DNA from 3 places in the Vibrio rubrogenes genome. Region 3 is predicted to be linked to each of the others. Evidence: predicted binding sites of a transcription regulator. Region 3 holds the regulator's gene; each other region holds the start of a gene.
What was found. The regulator PurR, encoded in region 3, represses purine synthesis genes. The targets are predictions, from matches to a motif close to TNANGNAAACGTTTNCNTNA.

Region 1 (5,245 bases), on a different contig from region 3:
GGTTCCAGTGAGATTCCTGGTAAGACAATGCCGCGATGAGACGCCAGTCAAATTCACTCGCATATTTTTGGAATAGTGGCATCCACTGAGGTAGCCTGCTGTCCAGTGCACGAATAAATGCTCTGGTATCCACATAATCAAACGTACCGATATGGCCGATATATTTTTCTTCAAGCGAAGCTATGGTACCGGCTTGTTTCTGATTGCCGAAAAATTCAATCATCAGTGCATAGAGGCTTTCATCATCCGAACGACGGATAAACCAAGAGATGGGCTGATCATCGGTAATTTCAAATGCCGTGGCTAAATCGGGATAGATGCGTTGTGCCAGAGAGATTTCAACCGAGTCAGCGATGGTAAACATCAACTCTCCCTGAGAGACTTCTTTCAACAAATCATGAACATCTGAATCCGCTTTTATCTGAAACTGAAATTGAGGATATTTCTTCTTGAGTCGCACCAGTGTTTGTTCAAAGTGAGAATCATCGACAACATTTAATACCTTGTCCTGTTCTGGTGTGTTTAACAGCTCTTGCTGTTTTTGAATCAGTTGATGCATGTTACGGGGGTGCCACTGACCCTGACGGTAAACAATTTGCTGACTGACATAGTAATAAGCAGGGCCGGGCCGGAATTTTTGGATGCGTTGGGTATTTTGGATCTGACCTGCGGCAATAATATCGACTTCTCCTCTTTCCAAGGCAGGGAAAAGCGCAGCAACACGATACACGGGTTTCATTTCCAGTTTGACACCGAGGGATTTGGCAAATTCGCGTGCCAGTTCATAATCCATGCCCGATGGTCCTTCCGGCCCGATAAAATAGGAGAGCTGATTGTTCAGGGTGCCGACACGTAACACTCCTCGCTCACGGATCTGGTCGAGTTCGCTTTTCGGTTTGGAGTCGATCTGACAGCCGCTGAGTAGGGTTACCATGAATACAAAAGCGAGGATGCTCTGGGCCTGACGTTGGAATATTCGGGTCATGTACAACTTATCTCTTCTCATCATGATGCTTTTATATCAAAGCACCACCGAATCGCAACTTTTTGATGTATAAAATGGTAAATTATGTCGCTGAGAATGGCATGAAAGCGAGAGATTTCAAAATTCATAAAAAAAATGACGCAAACGGTTGCGTTTGGTGTTACATCACAAAAATAATTCCTTTATAATGCGGCCGCACAACATAGGTAAAATTGGTATGTATTCAAGTTTTTTCAATTTAATTGTTTGAATTTATTCCAATACTATCTTAACCAACAGCAACAGAGACCTAAGCACATGAGAATTTTCCGTGGCTCCCCAGCGCTTTCTGAATTCCGAGTAAACAAACTTCTTGAACGGTGTCGCGAGCTGCGTTTGCCCGTGACCGGTATTTACGCAGAATTTATGCACTTTGCTGATTTGACAGCCGATTTGGATCGTCAAGAAACAGAGAAATTAGAAAAATTGCTGACTTATGGCCCGACAATTGAAGAGCATCAGCCAGAAGGTTTATTGTTGCTGGTTACGCCGCGTCCGGGCACCATTTCTCCGTGGTCATCGAAGTCGAGCGATATTGCACATAACTGCGGTCTCGATAAAGTCAAACGTTTGGAGCGGGGGACGGCCTATTATATTGAGTCCTCAACAACATTGACTGATGCGGAGCACATCGTACTACAAGGTTTACTCCATGATCGCATGATGGAGGTGGTTTTCGCCGATCTGGAGTCGGCTGCTCAGCTATTCCACAGTGCGACACCGGCAGCGGTTACCGCGGTTGATGTGCTTGGCGGCGGACGCAAAGCATTGGAACAGGCCAACCTTACACTGGGTTTGGCACTGGCTGAAGATGAAATCGACTATCTGGTGGAGAGCTTTATCAAACTTGGCCGTAATCCAAATGACATTGAACTGATGATGTTTGCACAGGCAAACTCAGAGCATTGTCGGCACAAGATTTTTAATGCGGACTGGACGATTGACGGGGTTGAACAGGAAAAATCCCTGTTTAAGATGATTAAGAATACCTACGAAACGACGCCGGATTATGTGTTGTCTGCCTACAAAGATAATGCAGCGGTCATGACCGGTTCTAAAGTCGGTCGTTTCTTCCCTGATCCGCAGACGCGTCAGTACAACTACCATACGGAAGATACCCATATCCTGATGAAGGTGGAAACTCATAACCACCCGACTGCTATTTCGCCTTGGCCGGGTGCTTCAACCGGAAGCGGCGGTGAAATTCGTGATGAGGGCGCCACCGGGATTGGCGGCAAACCGAAAGCCGGTTTGGTTGGTTTTACAGTTTCTAACCTGCGTATTCCGCATTTTGAACAGCCATGGGAGACCGATTTCGGTAAACCGGGTCGTATAGTCAATGCGTTGGACATCATGATTGAAGGCCCATTGGGCGGCGCGGCATTTAACAATGAATTTGGTCGTCCGAATCTGTTGGGGTATTTCCGTACCTATGAAGAGAAAGTGACGTCTCACGCCGGTGAAGAAGTTCGTGGTTATCATAAGCCGATCATGATTGCCGGTGGGATGGGGAACATTCGCGCAGACCATATTCAGAAGAAAGAGATTCCGGTCGGTGCGAGCCTGATTGTGCTGGGTGGCCCGGCGATGAACATCGGTTTGGGCGGCGGTGCCGCATCTTCGATGGCTTCCGGCCAGTCGGCTGAGGATCTGGACTTTGCTTCGGTTCAACGGGAAAACCCTGAGATGGAGCGCCGTTGTCAGGAAGTGATTGACCGTTGTTGGCAGTTGGGAGAAAACAACCCGATAGCCTTTATTCATGATGTCGGTGCCGGTGGGATTTCGAATGCGTTGCCGGAGTTGGTCAATGACGGCGAACGCGGCGGTAAATTCCAGTTGCGTGACGTGCCGAATGATGAGCCGGGCATGAGCCCGCTGGAAATCTGGTGTAATGAATCGCAGGAGCGTTATGTTTTGGCGGTTGCGCCTGAGCATATGGAAACCTTTGATGCGATCTGTCGTCGTGAACGTGCTCCTTATGCGGTGGTCGGCACTGCGACGGAAGAACGTCATCTGACACTGGAAGATTCACACTTTAACAACACACCAATCGATATGCCGATGGATATTCTGTTGGGTAAACCACCGAAAATGCATCGCGAAGCCACAACACTGAAGGTTCAGGGCTCTGCTTTAGACCGTAGTGGTATCGAGTTAAATGAGGCGGTTGAACGCGTCCTGCGCTTACCCGCTGTGGCTGAGAAAACCTTCCTGATTACAATTGGCGATCGTTCTGTAACCGGTATGGTGGCCCGCGATCAAATGGTTGGTCCGTGGCAAGTGCCGGTTGCCAACTGTGCGGTCACTACGGCCAGCTTTGATACCTATTGCGGCGAAGCCATGTCGATGGGCGAACGGACACCGGTGGCGTTGCTTGATTTTGCTGCCTCTGCGCGTCTGGCTGTGGCGGAGTCGCTGACCAATATTGCGGCGACCGACATTGGCGACCTGAAACATATTAAATTATCGGCTAACTGGATGTCTCCGGCCGGTCACCCCGGTGAAGATGCCGGCTTGTATGAAGCGGTAAAAGCGGTTGGTGAAGAGTTATGTCCGGCCCTTGGGCTGACCATTCCGGTCGGTAAAGACTCGATGTCGATGAAAACCAAATGGCATGAAGATAATGGTGAGCAGAAAGAAGTGACGTCACCATTATCACTGATTATTACCGCTTTTGCCCGGGTTGAGGATGTACGTAAGACCGTAACACCTCAACTGCGTACAGATTTGGGGACGACCCGACTGATTGCGATTGATCTGGGGAACGGCAAAAATCGCCTTGGTGCAACGGCGCTGGCGCAGGTATACAAGCAGTTAGGTGATCAGCCGGCTGATGTTGATGATGCGATGCAACTGAAAGGCTTTTTTGATGCGATTCAGGTACTCGTTCGTACGAATAAGCTGTTGGCATACCATGATAAAGGCGATGGTGGTCTGTTGGTGACATTGGCTGAAATGGCGTTTGCGGGTCACTGTGGTGTCAATGTTGACATTGCTGGGTTAGGCGATGATGTGCTCTCTGTTCTGTTTAACGAAGAGTTGGGTGCCGTTATTCAGGTGCATGAGCAGGATGTCGATACTGTGCTGGACACACTGGCACAACAAGGTCTGCAAGACTGTACTCACGTGATAGGAACGGTGGAATCTTCTGACCGTTTCGTGGTGACGCAACAGGGGCACGTTGTTTATGAACGTTCCAGAACGGAGCTCCGAACCATTTGGGCAGAGACCACCTATCAGATGCAGGCGTTGCGTGATAACCCGGATTGCGCTCAGCAAGAATTTGCAGCGAAGCAAGATAATGCGGATCCGGGACTGAATGTCCATCTGAGCTACGATATTCATGAAGATGTGGCTGCACCATTTGTGAATACCGGTGTCAGACCGAAAATGGCTGTGCTGCGTGAGCAGGGCGTCAATTCTCATGTTGAGATGGCCGCCGCGTTTGAACGGGCAGGTTTTGATGCGATTGATATCCATATGAGTGATGTGCTGTCCGGTCGGATTACATTCGAACAGTATCAGGGATTAGTCGCTTGTGGTGGCTTCTCTTATGGGGATGTCTTGGGTGCCGGTGAAGGCTGGGCAAAATCAATTCTGTTTAACGCTCAGGCAAGAGAGATGTTTGAAGGGTTCTTTAACCGTCAGGATACTTTTGCCCTTGGGGTTTGTAACGGATGTCAGATGTTGTCGAACCTCAGAGAGTTGATCCCGGGGGCTGATTTATGGCCGCGGTTTGTTCGTAACGAGTCTGAGCGTTTTGAAGCCCGCTTTAGTTTGGTTGAGGTTCAGCCATCTGATTCAGTTTTCTTTAGTGGTATGGCGGGATCCCGGATGCCGATTGCTGTTTCTCACGGTGAAGGCCGGGTCGAAGTGCGTGATAATGCTCATTTGGCTGCAATTGAGCAATCCGGTACGGTTGCCATTCGTTATGTCGACAACTATGGACAAGCGACGCAGCAGTATCCGAATAACCCGAATGGTTCACCGAATGCAATTACCGGGCTGACAACTACGGATGGCCGTGTCACCATCATGATGCCTCACCCGGAGCGTGTTTTCCGCACTGTCGTGAACTCATGGCATCCGGATTCATGGGGTGAAAATGGCGCTTGGATGCGGATGTTCCAGAATGCCCGGAAAAATCTTGGCTAACGGCTGAGTCAGCACATCGCAAATACGAGAGAAATCCCTTGTCAGTCGGCGAGGGATTTTTTTTGC
Region 2 (5,245 bases), on a different contig from region 3:
TTGAATCGATAGGAAAGGCGCTGGGCAATTTTATTCCTGCAAGGCTATTCCCCCATTGGCAATCATAGCTATTAGGGAGCATCTTATACAGAAGCGCGCTTAATTTTTAAACAGATGTGACTTTGCCTGAGGGAACACTACCAGCAGTTTCAGTATTGAGCGAATAAAAAAATTATCCGTAACGATAAATAATCATGATGGATGCCGTACACTGAAACTTGCGACTAAATTATTTTTATTTTCAATAAGATAGATTGCTTGATTTTACATCATGTTCGAGTAGTGTGCACCGTAGCGGACGGTGCTATTTTCCGCTACGGTATATCATGACTTAGTCTTTTTCGGGGATGCTTTTCAGCATGACGATCATTTGTTCCCAGAATTGCTGAACCGTGCTGATCTGCACTTTTTCATCCGGAGAATGCGGGAACTTAATGGTCGGACCGAACGACACCATGTCCATATCCGGATAGGGGCGCTTAAATAATCCACACTCGAGGCCTGCGTGGATCACCATAATATTCGGTTTATGGCCATAGATATTCTCGTACTGCTCTCTGAAAATGGCCATAATGGCTGAATTCGTATCAGGCTTCCAACCAGGATAAGCATCATAGAAATTAACTTTCGCATGTGCGAGCTCGGCAATAGACCTCAGACTGCTTTCTACCTGTTGACGACCAGAGTCGATTAAAGAACGAACCAAACTGAGGATCGAAATCGTTGATGCTTCAGTCTTGACGACCCCTATATTCAGTGATGTTTCGACCACACCGGGAAAATCATCACTCATGCGAATCACGCCATTGGGACTGGCATTGAGTGTTGCAATGAAACGTTGCTGAGTCGATAAATCAAATACCTGATGTTGTTTCGGGTTCAGCTCAATGTCATGGCATTCAGTTATGATATTCCCTTCAGCTTGTTCCAGCTCCTGACGAATCGTTGCGGTGAAACATTGGAATGCTTCAGTCAGTTTGGATACATTTTCTGCAGGCAGACATAAAGTAACAAAACTTTCACGAGGAATGGCATTTCTCAGCGAGCCGCCTTGAAAATCAATCAGCCGGAGCGCGAGGGGTTCGGCATGTTGCGCCAAAAATCGGGCGAAGAGTTTATTGGCATTGCCCCGGCCGAGATGGATATCACAGCCAGAATGGCCGCCTTTGAGACCTTTGAGCTGGAGTTTTCGGACCACATGATTTGCCGGAACTTGACAGCGTTCAATATCAAAAGCGAGCAGTCCGTTAATTCCTCCGGCGCATCCGACGTAAACTTCCCCTTCCTGCTCTGAGTCGGTATTTAGCAGGATCTCTCCTTCAAGGTAACCTGCTTCCAGACCAAATGCACCGGTCATACCGGCTTCTTCATTGATCGTTAACAGCACTTCTAAAGGACCGTGTTGGATGTTGTCTGAGGCTAAAACCGCCAGACAGGTTGCCATTCCGATACCATTGTCTGCACCGAGAGTCGTGCCTTGAGCGGTGACCCAGTCACCATCGATATAAGGACGAATCGGATCTTGTTCGAAGTTATGAACGGTCTCTTCATTTTTCTGAGGTACCATATCCAGATGCGCTTGCAGCACGACACCCTTTCGGTTTTCCATACCTGATGTTGCTGGTTTCTTAATAAAAATATTACCCGTTGGATCCCGTCTGACATCAAATGATTGCCCTTGAGCCCATTCGATAATGTATTGCGCCAGATTTTCTTCATGGTATGAAGGATGCGGGATAGAACATATTTTATCGAAAAACTTCCAGACGAGAGAGGGTGAAAGTTGACTAATTTCGGATTGGAATTCTGACACTGAAGACTCCTGTTTCACAAGGTGGTCAATGAAAAGTGGATCAAATCAAACTGAATTGGTGCTTAAGGCTTCATTGTACTGAAGCATTCGTTAGTGAAGACAAGCTTGTACTGAAGACCCATGCGCACCAGTCGATAGCAAGAGAATATCACCCTCATCATGCAGGGGATAGCATGAGAAATGTTTTTTAAAAATAAATATGAGCTTAGTTGGTTATTGGTGGTTGTCATTAAGGAATAAATTTTCACAAAATAGAGGTGTTTTGGTAATTTAATTACATAAATCTCAATATAAAATAACTCTCGCGCGGTTTATTTGATTTTTGTCACTATAATATTGTAATAAATTTTCTTTATGGTATATTTAACTCTGTTTGCAATGCTTCTATTTAACCAGTTTATGGAGTTGCCTGAATGAAGCACTTCCCCGGCGAGATTGATGGGGGATATTCGGGAGCCTGGCTTGACCAATTTGCTCTGATGGTCTGTTGTAGAGTTGGAAACGATAGAAACTTGCAGCTCGGACATTTTTGTTCACCCCTAAATTTTATTGGAAGATTTTGACCCCTTTCCAGCGCCACTTCATGTGAAGTGGCGTTTTTTTATCCTTATTATACGGTATTGCCTGCCACCCTTATGAAGTCACAGATGGGGATGACAAGCGTATTTTTGATGATTTTTATAATGTAAATCGGAATATTTACAAGGTTTCATAAACTTGACTATTAGGTCAGTTTTTATATCAATTACGCTAGAATTTGCCGTCTTTACTCTCTATAATCGCCCCCCAATCGTTTACGCAACCGTTTACTTGAATCTACACAGGAACCATCATGCTCGAGAAGCTATTTAAACTGAGTGAACATGGGACAACCATGCGAACAGAAGTCATTGCGGGAATTACGACTTTTCTGACCATGGCTTACATCATTTTTGTCAATCCAGCGATCTTAGCCGATACAGGCATGGATCGTGGCGCTGTTTTTGTTGCAACCTGTCTGGCAGCCGCCGTTGGTTGTTTCATTATGGGCTTTATCGCAAATTATCCGATTGCGTTGGCTCCCGGGATGGGACTGAATGCATTTTTCACCTATACCGTCGTGCTTGGTATGGGGTACACGTGGCAGGTTGCTTTGGCTGCGGTATTTGCTTCAGGTGTGTTGTTCATCTTGCTGAGTTTATTTAAGATTCGGGAATGGATTATCAATTCGATACCGATGTCTTTGAGAACCGGTATATCATCGGGGATCGGTCTGTTTCTTGCTTTTATCGCGTTAAAAAATGCAGGTATCATCGTTGATAATCCAGCTACACTGGTTTCTCTTGGTCATATTACTTCGCTGCATTGTGTTTTAGGCGCCCTCGGTTTCTTTCTCACGATCGCACTGGTTTATCGTAATGTGAAAGGCGGTGTGATGATTTCTATTCTGGCAATCAGTGCGATTGGCCTGATGCTGGGTGATGTTCACTGGGGCGGTTTGATTTCTATGCCACCGAGCATTGCTCCGACATTTTTACAACTGGATTTCTCCGCGCTGTTAGATGTCGGCATGATTTCGGTTGTATTTGCATTCTTGTTTGTCGATCTGTTTGATACGGCCGGAACATTAGTGGGCGTTGCTCAAAAAGCTGATCTCATCGGTGAAGACGGAAAAATTCCTCGTCTGAACCGGGCATTATTGGCTGATTCTTCAGCAACCGTTGCTGGAGCGTTACTCGGAACATCGAATACGACTTCTTATATTGAAAGTGCTGCTGGTGTCGCGACTGGCGGACGGACTGGATTGACGGCTGTTGTGGTTGGAATTCTCTTCCTGTTTGCTTTATTCTTTGCGCCTCTTGCAGGGATGATTCCCGCGTATGCAACCGCAGGTGCGCTGCTTTATGTTTCTATTCTGATGCTCTCTGGATTGGTTGGTATTGACTGGCGTGATCTCACAGAGGCTGCTCCCGTTGTTGTGACTTGTTTAATGATGCCTCTCACATCTTCAATTGCAGAAGGTATCTCTTTAGGTTTTATTTCCTATGCAGTGATTAAACTCTTGAGTGGTAAAGCCCGTCATGTTTCACTCAGCGTGTGGTTCATGGCTGCGATTTTTGTTGTAAAATATATCGCAGGTTAACGAATTAGATTTTAGATAAAAAATTGGATAGAAAACAATGAGCAAAAGATTCCTGATTACATGGGATAATATGCAGATGTATTGTCGTCAGCTTGCTGAGCGCCAGATGCCCGCAGAACAGTGGAAAGGTCTGATAGGGGTGAGTCGCGGTGGACTTGTGCCAGCCGCAATTCTTGCCCGAGAATTGGGTATTCGTTACGTCGATACTATCTGTATTTCTAGCTATGACCATGATCATCAGCGAGATATGAGCATACTGAAAGCACCTGAACATGATGGTGAAGGGTATTTGATTGTTGATGACTTGGTAGATAGTGGTGATACAGCACGTAAAATTCGCGAATTGTATCCAAAAGCGAAACTTGTGACTGTATGTGCCAAGCCAGCCGGTAAAGATTTAGTCGATGAATATATCGTTGATGTTGCTCAGGATACATGGATTGAACAACCTTGGGATACTGTACTATCCTATGTTGAGCCAGTGAATCGTAAGCTGAAATAGATTTTTTCGTATGAATTGATGCTAATCTGAGAAAATGGTCCTGTTATGGACCATTTTTTTGATGAATTTAAACGTTTTCCGAAGTGGTCCCGATTTATGCCTAAGAGTAATAAGAACAGTGAAAACCTTTCTGAGCGGTTGTTTGACAACCATAAACAGGCTAAAGAAACCTCTGCATTGACCCAATACATGTCAAGTAGCCAAGGATTTGTGACTCAGAAAATTGAGGGAGCTTGGTATCGGACACTGAGGCGAATGCAATGGGCATGGCAGGGCATTGACTCGATAGATCAGGAAGAAGTTTTAGCGCGGATCGCATCTTCATCACACTCCAGAACCATTGATGCATGGCTGGATACGGTGATGGGATATCGACAAGGAAACTGGGCTTATGAGTGGAATAAATTAGGAGTCCGTTATCAGCATGAGTCCGATCAGCTTGAGGGCGAAGCTGCGGCTGATCGAATGTTTGCTGCATCCTTATGTTTTAGTATCGCTGGATACCCACATCTTAAGAATGACACGCTTGCCATTCAGGCTCAGGCATTGGCAAACACCGCCTATACGGAAGCTGCAAAACGTTCTGGATACGTTGTGAAACAGTTGGAGTTTCCGTATAAGAACAAGAAAATTATTGCTCATCTGCACTTATCACATACAGAGCGCCCTCAACCTGTTGTGATTGTGACGGCCGGTCTGGATAGTCTGCAAACCGATATGTGGCGTTTATTCCGAGATTATCTGGCGCAGAGAGATATTGCGATGTTGACGATTGATATGCCGTCCATTGGGTATAACTCGCAATGGC
Region 3 (5,245 bases):
GTTATGCCAACGATCCCTATTTTCAGCGGATGAAGAGCATATTGACGATCCATAATGCCCTGTTTAAGGGGGTATTTTCTTATGATGAATTAGAGATTATCCCTGAATTGCATTTAAGCGGTATGACATCCCTACAGTATGGTCACGGTTATGTGAGTATGCTCAGAGTCGGCATTGCGTATGCAGATAAGATCAATGCCGTTAGTCCTCACTATGCTGCGGAGTTATTGACACCACTTGGTGCTCACGGATTAGTCGATGATTTTGTCCGCCGTGAAAGAGATCTGTTCGGTATTATTAATGGCTGTGACTATTCGGAGTGGAATCCGCGCATTGACAGTTATATTCCACGCAATTACACCAACGAGCCTGATTCGTTAAAAGAAGGGAAAGCAACCTGCAAACGTCAGCTACAGGAAGAGTTGTTATTGCCAATCCGGGATGTCCCCGTGTTTGGGATGGTCTGTCGTTTGACCTATCAAAAAGGGTTCCACTATCTACTACCGATTCTGGAACAGTTTCTGCGCAATGACGTACAACTGGTGATTGTCGGGACTGGGGAGCCGGAGATTGCGAATCGTCTACACCAGATCTCTGCGACGTCATCACAGAAATTTGCGTTTGTTGATGCTTACAGTAACCGTTTTGCTCATTTGGTTGAAGCTGCTGCGGATTTCTTTCTGATGCCATCTGAGTTTGAAGCGTGTGGATTAAATCAGATCTATAGCATGGCTTATGGCACGTTACCGATCGTTCGAGAGGTAGGCGGCCTGAAAGACACGGTTTTTGACTATGACCATTTCCCGGATAAAGCGACGGGGTTCAGTTTTATGGAACCGACTCCGGAAGCATTACTCATCTGTATGCAACGTGCATTACTGTTCTACTTACAGCATCCAGAGAAAAAGCTAAATATACAGTTGCGTGCGATGCAGCAAGATTTCCGTTGGGAAGATTCTGCTCAGCAGTATGTTCGGATGTATGAAGCCGCGTTGATGGGCTACTAAACGTATGCATTGAATCTCATTCTCTTGAGAAACAACAAATGATAAAAAACAACAAAGCACCGTTAACGGTGCTTTGTTGTTCAGGCTCAATGACCAAATGGGAGTGTATACTTTGGGGCATGTATACGATAGGGGGAAGCTTGTTCAACAAATTAAATTTGCCGAGCCAGCTCATCGCGTCTTGCCTGAGAAATCACTGACCAGTGCTTTCCTTCAATCGCACCTTCTAATGCCCATAAGAGCTCTAGCGGTGGTTGTGTAGAAGGATGAGAGTTCAAAATCGCTTTATATGCACTGAGAGAACCTCTCTGATGAAGTTCTTCAACGGAATGAATACCTGCTTTGCGTAGCATCCGTTCGGTTGCCAGGCGAAGATTCGGTAGATCTTTCAATCGTTGCGGTTTTGTCTCTACATGAGTCGTTTTTTCATCTTTTGCATTCAAATAGGCTTGTTTGGCGATATTAAGAATCGTATTGACATCATCCCAATAGTCAGCGGGAAGTGCAAAATACTTAGTCACAACAGGAAAACCGCGCTTTGTATACACATAAGGTTCAAAACCTTTTGCTTTAAACGTTTCCAGTGAGTGACTGTCTGCTCGTATATGTAGTTTGTCTTGAACGACAAGTGCAAACATTATGTCGTTTACGAAAATACCAAACCCGCCGAACATTGAGCGTGATTTGACACGGCCCAGTTGTTCAAAAAGCCGCATTGAATCTCTAAGAATTGGTTTATCCATGCTTTACGTCTCGGTGTATTTTTAAATGAATACGCCACCAAAGTCAGGTCCGAGAATTTAGCAAAAGAATGCAGGAAGTATGTTAACAAAACGTCAAATGATTGACGAACATGAAATGCATTTTTGCCATCGGTAACCCCGCTACCTATCATCTTCATGGTTTAGGCCGGAGGCTTTGCGTCCCATCTTTTCAGATGGTTTGCCCTGTGCGTGACACTTTTCCAGTACGGAATTATGAAGTAACTATCCTAATAATCACTCCACAATGTGTGATTCTAGTCCAATTAATAAAGGTTATCAATAGAAAGAAAGTGGTTGGAGGAATGACCTCCCTCCAACAAAATGTCAATCAGGTGTTAATTTTTGTTTAAATCTTTAACGGTATTGCGTTCCACAATTTCAGGATGCATTTCAAACGTACGGCGCTCATGTTCTTTACTTTTGATCCGTTCCAATAAGATTTCAAAAGCATTTTTTCCGACCCGACGTTTCGGTTGGTGAATGGTTGTCAGTGGCGGAGAAAAATATTCAGAGATCTCAATATTGTCGTAACCGATTACCGAGATATCTTCAGGAACCTTGATGCCTCTTTGTTGTAAACGGCTCATCAGTCCCAAAGCCATCGTGTCATTGAAGCAAAAAACCGCAGTGGGTTGTTCATCCATCGCAATAATTTTATCAGCCGCCAAAACCGCAGTATCACACTCAAAGTTGCCTTCCAGAATCCAGTCTTCATTGGGCGTCAAACCCACTTCAGCCATCGCTCTGCGGAAGCCCTGAATCCGCTCCAGACAAGCTGCTTTTGACAACTGTCCACTCAAACAAGCGATCTTGCGGTGACCTTTATCAAGCAGATATTTAGTTGCAAGATAGCCGCCTTCTTCTGAATTATCGATAATTTTGTCAGCTTGAGAGCTTTCTGGGCCCCAGTCCATAATGACTTTGGGAATATCATTATACGCTTCCAGCATTTCTAAAAGTTCGGCGGTCAGATCGGAGCACATGACTAACATCCCATCGACCCGTTTCTCAGCCAGCATCCGGATATAGTCACGTTGTTTTTCATATAAACCACCGGTATTACACAAGATGAGCGTGTAGCCTTGTCGGTAACAATAGCTTTCAACACCGTCAATCACTTCAGAGAAAAAGGGGTTGGTAGACTGCGTCACTAACATCCCGATTGTACGCGTTGAGTTGCATTTCAGACTCCGGGCTACGGCACTTGGTGCATAGTTCAGTGTCTTCACGGCTTCCATGACTTTTTCCTGAGTCGTTTCTGCCACAAATCGAGTTTTATTAATTACATGTGAAACAGTTGTTGTTGAAACTCCCGCCAAGCGGGCAACGTCTTTTATCGTAGCCATAGGTATTGTCCTGTCGCTTATGCTGAAGATCCAGCAATCCGGAGCAAATTACAATTGAAAGTTGAGTTATGAAGATTTTATCTACTGATATAATCGGATAACCCGTACTGAAATTACATTGCGAGGTTATCCGGCAATAAGGACAAAAACCGCTAAATTTAGCGGTTTTTGTCTGGTATAGAATATGCTTTAACCGCGAATTCTAGACTGCCGGTTCCGTAATAGCAATCAAAATGAGGAACTCGGCTGTTTGTTCCGAGCCTGAATCGGACTAACATAGGGAGATAGCATCATATTACAGCTCTTGTTTCACCGGTTCAGAGACGGTCGCTTCCTGATTGGCGACCCAGTTTTTCAAATAGTGCCAAAATTTTCCCAATGTTTCATGCCAATATTTCTCCGTCTGCTCAAGATAAATCGCTTTAGGGGCATATTTTATCCACGGTTGCGCTATATTTTTATAAGACAGGTAGTTGGTCGGTGCCGGGATTGGATTGAGTCCGGCAGATTGAAATTCATGCAATGCGCGATCCATATGACTGGCAGATGTGACGAGTACTAATTTTCTCGGTCCGACAAAACTTGCGGCTAACTGGGCTTCTTCCCAAGTATCTTTCGCACTTTCCAGTAGCACGATATCTGATTTTGCCACACCGAGTGATAAGGCAACTCTTGCCAACATTCGGGCATGACTGAATAGGGTACCGCCGGCATATCCGGAAAGAATCAGGCGAGCCCCCGGGTACATCCGCATAATCCGGATACCTTCTGTGAGTCGCATCAGTGCTGAGCGACTAAGCTGAGATGTCGGTGGGAGCTGATCATCGACGACATGACCACTGCCGAGAACCATGATGTAGTCGATGCTACCTTCAACGGGTAAAAAGGCCGAATACTTGCGTTCCAGTGGTGCGAGAAGGCGATCAGAAACAGGTTGAAATGATGCCAGAAACAGCAATGTGTAAGAGAACAGAACAATCAGGCAACCGGTTTTCCTTTTGGTTGAAAACATAATCATCATCAAGCCGATAAAACCGATGATGAGCAGGGCGGGAAGGGGCATCATTAATGCAGATATGATTTTTTTAAGCTCAAACATATAAGAAATAGTCCGAAAAAACAGCAATTGAGATTAAAAACGAATAATCCTCTTTATTCCTGCCATTCCTATGACAGAATAGCAGCACGATTCGTTATCATAACTCAAGCTACTGTGACTGAAGATCGCAATTTCGACGATATTGCCCACAAATTTGCAAAAAATATATATGGCTCTGACAAAGGTATGATCCGTCAGATCATTGTGTGGGAAGATATTCAAACTATTTTAACATCATTTTCTCCGGAACAGTTCCCACTTTCGGTGCTGGATGCCGGTGGCGGGTTGGCACAGCTATCGCAACGGCTCGCGATGCAGGGACATCAGGTGACGTTATGTGATCTTTCTTCTGAAATGTTGCAGTTGGCGCAGACCGATATTGAAAAAAATGGTCTGCTTGCGCAGTATCGCTTTGTCCATGCGGCAGTGCAGGATATGCAACAATATATCGCCGATCCGGTTGACTTATTGATGTTTCATGCCGTGATGGAGTGGTTGGCTGACCCGAAGGATGCGCTGGAAAAATTACTGGCTCAGGTCCGGAGCGGTGGCGTTGCGTCTATCATGTTTTACAATCATCACGGATTGGTGCTGAAAAATGTCATATGCGGAAATATTCCCCATGTGTTGGATGGTATGCCATATCGCAAACGATTTAAGTTGCAGCCGCAAAAAGGCCTGAATCCAGAGGCGGTCTATCAATGGATAGAAGCTTGTGGATTCAGTATTGAGGGTAAAAGCGGTATTCGTTCATTCAGTGATTACATTGGTAATCGCCAGAATATGGGGGAATACAGTGAAGAAGATGTACTGGCGCTTGAAAGGCAATTATGTCGGCAAGAGCCCTATTTATCTCTGGGCCGTTATATTCATGTATGGGCCAGAAAAAAGTAAAAATGATGGAAACAATGATAGACGAATTGGCGCAACAAGCCGAAGTACAACCAATCGATGAATTGGTTGGATGGGTCAGGCAGCATGACTTGTCTCTCAACCTGGATACTGAGCGGCTCGCTTTTTTGATTGCGA

Region 1: purL (phosphoribosylformylglycinamidine synthase) is a predicted target of PurR. The motif match lies at 1,122-1,141, and genes of this name have one in related genera.
Region 2: AC55NX_RS01255 (NCS2 family permease) is a predicted target of PurR. The motif match lies at 2,608-2,627, and genes of this name have one in related genera.

The regions. Positions count from the first base shown of each region.
Region 1 covers NZ_JCARSY010000002.1:247,661-252,905, reverse strand. The annotation lists gene mltF (membrane-bound lytic murein transglycosylase MltF) at 1-985, opposite strand, end outside; gene purL (phosphoribosylformylglycinamidine synthase) at 1,283-5,179, shown strand.
Region 2 covers NZ_JCARSY010000001.1:247,021-252,265, reverse strand. The annotation lists gene AC55NX_RS01260 (aminoacyl-histidine dipeptidase) at 332-1,813, opposite strand; gene AC55NX_RS01255 (NCS2 family permease) at 2,646-3,935, shown strand; gene gpt (xanthine phosphoribosyltransferase) at 3,973-4,437, shown strand; gene frsA (esterase FrsA) at 4,534-5,245, shown strand, end outside.
Region 3 covers NZ_JCARSY010000005.1:112,711-117,955, forward strand. The annotation lists gene glgA (glycogen synthase GlgA) at 1-1,007, shown strand, start outside; gene AC55NX_RS05835 (TfoX/Sxy family DNA transformation protein) at 1,160-1,750, opposite strand; cyclic di-GMP riboswitch class I at 1,879-1,964, opposite strand; gene purR (HTH-type transcriptional repressor PurR) at 2,107-3,117, opposite strand; gene elyC (envelope biogenesis factor ElyC) at 3,413-4,243, opposite strand; gene cmoM (tRNA uridine 5-oxyacetic acid(34) methyltransferase CmoM) at 4,331-5,110, shown strand; gene mukF (chromosome partition protein MukF) at 5,125-5,245, shown strand, end outside.